Regions from separate parts of the Lactobacillus kullabergensis genome, predicted to be linked through region 1. Evidence: predicted binding sites of a transcription regulator. Region 1 holds the regulator's gene; the other holds the start of a gene.
The links. Region 1 encodes Rex, which represses fermentation and respiration genes when NADH is low (regulators of the CRP and FNR family bind a similar motif). Its sites were predicted from a motif close to TTGTGAANTANTTCACAA; they were not measured.
Positions count from the first base shown of each region.

Region 2: the regulator Rex is predicted to act here: its motif matches at 1,609-1,626, upstream of DKL58_RS08885 (FAD-binding protein).

Region 1 covers NZ_CP029477.1:1,380,636-1,383,850, reverse strand. Annotated here, with positions in the region: gene DKL58_RS06535 (ABC-F family ATP-binding cassette domain-containing protein) at 1-662, opposite strand, end outside; gene DKL58_RS06530 (redox-sensing transcriptional repressor Rex) at 940-1,575, shown strand; gene groES (co-chaperone GroES) at 1,737-2,021, shown strand; gene groL (chaperonin GroEL) at 2,041-3,215, shown strand, end outside.
Region 2 covers NZ_CP029477.1:1,888,504-1,891,718, reverse strand. Annotated here, with positions in the region: gene DKL58_RS08895 (adenylosuccinate synthase) at 1-225, shown strand, start outside; gene purB (adenylosuccinate lyase) at 229-1,524, shown strand; gene DKL58_RS08885 (FAD-binding protein) at 1,716-3,215, shown strand, end outside.

The DNA.
Region 1 (3,215 bases):
TCCAAAAAATATTGGTCGTGAGAAACTACCAAAATGGCACCAGAATAGTTTTTAAGGTAATTTTCAAGCCAGTCTAATGTGTCTAAATCAAGATAGTTGGTAGGTTCATCAAGTAATAATAACGGGGGTTTGCGTAATAATAACTTGACAAAAGAGAGCCGTGTTTTTTCTCCACCGGAAAGGCTGCCAACCTTTTTAGTCCAAGTTGCTTCAGGAAAATTAAAGCCATTTAAAACACTCTTGATATCGGCCTGGTAGGTGTATCCTCCCTGTTGTTCGAAGCTGTATTGCAATTGGTCATATTGTTTTAGCAGATCCTTTTTTTGCGGATTTGCAGACATTTCTTCTTGTAAATCCCTTATCTTTTTACCCATATTAATTAAAGGGGTAAAAACAGACAACATTTCATCCCAAATAGTTTTATTTTCATTTAAATCATTTTCTTGAGCAATATAGCCGACATCTATATTTTTATTGATGGTAAAGTCACCATGTGTGGCTTCTTCTTCGCCGGTCATAATTTTAAGCAGAGTCGTTTTACCGACACCATTTGGTCCAATGAGACCTATTCTTGCATTTGAGTCAATAGAAAAGTTGACATTTTTAAATAATGTGTTAGCACCGAATTGTTTTTTTAAATCGTGCCCTTGAGCAATTATCATAATTTTTCACCTAGAAACCATTTTAGCATACGTAGCAAAATTCTTGTGGGAGAGTTTGATTGATAAATATAGGAAATAAATGTAAAAAAGAAGCATTTTTTAATTAAAAGAGTAAAAAATTAAATTTCTATTATCAAACCTGTTACTATTATGCTAAAATTTGATAGATTGTGAAAAAAATGTTTGCAAATGGCGCAAATTTATAGATAAAATAGTAGTAATTGCTGAAAAATTCACAAAACAAAATATATTCTTAATCAAGTTGGAGGCTTTTTAAATGGAAAAAATCAAAATACCCACGGCTACGGCTAAAAGATTGCCGCTATATTACCGCTACCTGATAATTTTAAATGAGGCTGGTAAAGAAAAGGTATCCTCAACTGAATTATCTGAGGCTGTTCAAGTAGATAGTGCTTCAATCAGACGTGATTTTTCATACTTTGGTGCATTGGGAAAACGTGGTTATGGTTATGATGTAAAAAGTTTGCTTTCCTTTTTTAAAAAGATTTTAAATCAAGATACCTTAACAAATGTTGCCCTGGTTGGCGTTGGTAATTTAGGCCATGCGTTATTAAACTATAATTTCAAACGTACAAACAATATTCGTATTTCATGTGCTTTTGATATAGATGATAAAATTACAGGCAAGATTCTCAGTGGCGTGCCTGTTTATGACATGAGTGAACTAAAAAAACAGCTTAGTGACCAACAGATTTCTATTGCAATTTTGACTGTTCCTTCCACGACAGCACAAAAGACAGCTGATGATATGGTTGAAGCCGGTATTCGAGGAATTATGAATTTCACGCCAATTCGTTTGTCTGCTCCAAGTGGTATTAGAATCCAGAACGTTGATTTGGCAACGGAATTACAAACTCTAATTTACTTTCTGGACTCAGACAAGAAAAAGTAGGTCTAAAAATAGAATTAGCACTTTTTTACTCAAAGTGCTAATTTTTTCTTGCATTTTTTATGAAAAGGGGTTATTATCATAAATGTAAGTTAGCACTTGATGAATAGGAGTGCTAATGACACGTAAAATAGATTAATAATTTAATTTTAGGAGGGACAAACGTGTTACAACCAATTGGTGATCGCGTGATCGTTAAAGTTAAAGAAGAAGAAGAGAAAACTGTAGGCGGAATCGTCCTGGCTTCTAATGCTAAACAAAAGCCAACAGAAGGTGAAGTTGTTGCTGTTGGTGAGGGCAGTTATGCTGAGAACGGCAGTAAAATTCCTATGACTGTTAAAAAAGGTGACGTTGTTTTATACGACAAGTATTCAGGCACAGATGTCAAGTATGATGACGAAAAGTATTTAGTCCTTCACGAAAAAGATATTTTAGCAATTGTTAAGTAATTAAGGAGCGCAGAAAAATATGGCAAAGGAAATTAAATTTTCAGAAAAAGCAAGACGTTCCCTGTTAAAGGGCGTTGACAAATTAGCTGATACTGTTAAGGCAACTATTGGTCCTAAGGGCAGAAATGTTGTTTTGGAGCAATCATACGGCAACCCGGACATTACTAATGATGGTGTGACAATTGCAAAGGCAATTGAATTAAAAGACCACTATGAGAATATGGGTGCTAAGTTAGTTGCCGAAGCAGCACAAAAAACCAATGACATAGCTGGTGACGGTACAACTACTGCTGTTGTTTTAACTCAAGCAATTATTCGTGAAGGTATGAAGAATGTTACTGCTGGTGCTAACCCTGTAGGTGTTCGCCGCGGTATTGAAAAAGCTACTAAAGCTGTAGTTAACGAATTACATAAAATTAGTCATACTGTTTCTTCAAAAGACCAAATTGCTCAAGTAGCTTCTGTATCTTCAGCATCAAAAGAAGTTGGTGACCTAATCGCTGACGCCATGGAAAAAGTTGGTAATGATGGTGTTATCACTATTGAAGACTCACGTGGTATCGAAACTGAATTATCAGTAGTTGAAGGTATGCAATTTGACCGTGGCTACCTTTCACAATACATGGTAACTGATAATGACAAGATGGAAGCAGATCTTGACAACCCATACATCTTAATCACTGATAAGAAGATTTCTAACATTCAGGACATTTTGCCATTGTTACAAGAAATTGTGCAACAAGGTAAATCATTGCTGATTATTGCTGATGATGTTTCTGGTGAAGCATTACCAACTTTAGTTTTGAACAAGATTCGTGGTACCTTTAACGTTGTTGCTGTTAAAGCTCCTGGCTTTGGCGACCGTCGTAAAGAACAACTGCAAGATATTGCTGCTTTAACTGGTGGTACAGTTATTACTGAGGACTTAGGTCTTGAGTTAAAGGACACTAAGATTGATCAATTAGGTCAAGCTCGTCGCATAACTGTAACTAAGGATTCAACTACCATTGTTGATGGTTCTGGTTCTGATGAAGCTATTAAAGATCGTGAAGATTCAATTAGAAAACAAATTGCAGAGACTACTTCTGACTTTGATAAGAAGAAATTACAAGAGCGTCTAGCTAAATTAACTGGTGGTGTTGCCGTTATTCATGTTGGTGCTGCTACTGAAACTGAATTGAAAGAACGCAGATA
Region 2 (3,215 bases), 510 kb from region 1:
TATCCTGCAAGTCTAAAAGAATTAGACCGCTGCCAACCTGTTTACGAAGAATTACCTGCTTGGAAAGAAGATATCACAGGTGCTAAGACTTGGTCTGATTTGCCAGAAAACGCACAGAAGTTTTTAAACCGTGTTTCAGAACTTGTAGGCATACCTTTAGTTACTGTTTCGGTAGGCCCTGATCGTGAGCAAACAATCGTTTTACAAAATCCGTGGGAAATGTAATTTATGCTAGAACGTTATACTCGCCCTGAAATGGGTAAAATATGGTCTGATGAAAATAAATATGAAGCATGGCTAAAAGTAGAAATTGCTGCTACCAATGCTTGGAGTGAATTAGGCGAAGTGCCTCAAGCAGATGCTGCTAAAATTACGCAAAAAGCCAGTTTTACGCCTGAACGGGTGGCAGAATTAGAGCAGGTAACTCATCATGACGTAGTTGCTTTTACACGAACAGTTTCTGAAAGTCTAGGCCCAGAGAAAAAATGGGTGCACTTTGGTCTGACTTCGACGGATGTTGTTGATACGGCACAAGGATATATCTTAAAACAGGCAGATGCGATTATTCGTCAAGATCTACATGAATTAAAAAAGACAATTGCTGAAAAAGCACGTAAATATAAAAATACGGTGGAAATGGGGCGCACGCATGGTGTGCAAGCTGAACCTACTACTTTTGGCTTAAAACTAGCTCGCTGGTATGCGGAAATTAAGCGTGATATTGAACGCTTTGAACATGCAGCAAAAGGAGTAGAATCAGGAAAAATTTCCGGAGCCGTTGGGACTTTTGCTAACGTACCGCCAGCTGTTGAAACTAGTGTTTTAAAGCAGCTAGGCTTAACCCAGCAGCCAATTACCAGTCAAGTATTGCCACGCGATTTACACGCTGAATATATTGCGACTTTGGCGCTAATAGCCACCAGTATTGAAAATTGGGCAACCGAAATTAGAAGTCTGCAACGCTCTGAAATTCACGAAGTAGAAGAACACTTCCGTGCAGGGCAAAAAGGCTCTTCAGCGATGCCTCACAAACGTAATCCTATTGGCTCGGAAAATCTTTGTGGTATGGCGCGGGTTCTACGGGGCCATATTATAACTGCTTATGAGGATGTATCACTTTGGCATGAACGTGATATTTCCCATTCTAGTGCTGAACGTGTAATTTTACCTGATACTACAATTGGTATTGATTATATGCTCAATCGTTTTAATCGCATTTTGACCAATCTTGATGTTTTTCCAGAAACCATGCTTAAGAACATGGATAAAACTTATGGGTTGATTTATTCTCAGCGCTTGCTTTTAAAATTAATTGATGAGGCTGGTCTTTCTCGTGAAGATGCTTATGATATGGTTCAGAAGTTAACCACGAGATCTTGGAACGAAGGAATTTCCTTTAGAAAATTAGTTGAAAGCAGTCCAATCATGGACTATCTTTCAGAAGATGATGTAGCTGATGCATTTGATTATCATTACCATTTGCGTCATGTTGATGAAATCTTTAAAAAAGTTGGCTTAGAATAATAAATAGTAAAGCAGTTCACTTAATAGTGAGCTGCTTTTTGTCATGGAATTTAAATTGCTGATAAATAAAAAATGTAAGCGATTATGTGATATTATTAACATAAGCACTAGATAATATTTAAAGGCTGAAAGGCAAAAATTTAAGTCTTTTAAGCTAAAATAAGATTCTTTTTTAAAAGAGGTAGTCAATTATGATAGTTAATGAACATACATACTACGATGCAAGTTATGATGTAGTAGTCTTGGGCTTCGGTGGAGCCGGTGCGACCGCAGCTCGCTTTGCTGCTGATAGTGGTGCAAAAGTGCTGCTGGTTGATTCTGCTCCAGAAGGTCACGAAGGTGGTAATACAAGATATGCTGCTGAACTTGTAGGTTACAGTAGCAGCGAAGAGGATTATCGGTCCTACTATGAACATTTGGCACAACACTTTAATATTGACCCTGAAATAGAAGACACAGTTGTTCATGGCATTACACACATGAAAGAATATTTCAAAAAGTACCTGGATGTTGCTAATCCCGTTAGCTATAAAACCATTTTAGGATTGCCAGAAGACGCTGTAATAGCCGATCATCCTAATTTACCAGGAGCTAAAAGCTATGACATGATTACAATGGAGAAGGGTATTTTTAACGCTTCTTTGTGGAACATTCTACGGCAAAAAGTATTGGATCGCAGTGATAAGATAGATGTTTGGTATTCTGCACCTGTTAAGCATATTCTCCAGACTCCTGGTAGGAAAGTTGTGGGAGCCCAAATTGAACGTGACAATGTTTTATTAAATATTTATGCCAAAAATGGAGTGGTGTTAGCCACTGGTGGTATCGAAAATAATCCACAAATGATCCAAGACTATATTGGCTCACACAAGTTAGTACCTTTGGGTTCGCTTTATAATAAAGGTAAGGGCATTGACCTTGCTCACGAAGCAGGAGCAGATATGTGGCATATGTCAATGTATGCAGCTGGCGGAATGGAACAAGCTTTTGCCTTTTATGAACCCGGAATGAAGCGTGCTCCGTTTTATATGGGCAACCCTGTCTTCTTTACTGGCAGTATTTTTACAGTTGGCGATGATGGTACACGCTATTTTAAGGAAGATCAGGCAGCACGTGAAGGTTATGTAGAAAATAATGGCTCATGGTATAAACCGTTGAACCCAATTCACCCATACTTTGTATTTGATCAAAAGCAATATGACAAAATCAGTGAAATTGATACTTTTCCTGATAATAAAGCACTTAATTCGGTTATTAAAGCTGATACTGTTTCTGAATTGGCAGAAAAAATGGGAGTTGCTGTCGCTAAACTGCAAAGTACAATCGATGAATTTAACTTCTTTGCTGAAAAGAAGCATGATTATGCTTATCATCGTGATCCTGCAACATTAAGTGCGTTTTCAGAAAACGGCCCATATTATGCAATTCCATTAGTACAAACTATTGGCTGGTCCGAAGCTGGTCCTAGGAGAAATGCTAGAGCTGAAATTCTTGATCCTGAGCACAAGCCGATTCCTCATTTATATGGTGCCGGTGAACTCGGCAGTAACATGGCTAATCTGTATCAAGGAGGTTCTGATCTGGGCGATTGTTTGATTTTTGGTAAAATTGCCGGTCAAAATGCTGCTCACCCAAAAGATGATGTTGCTGAAGGCAACATATCTGCACCTAAGCCTGCAAAACCTGTGAAG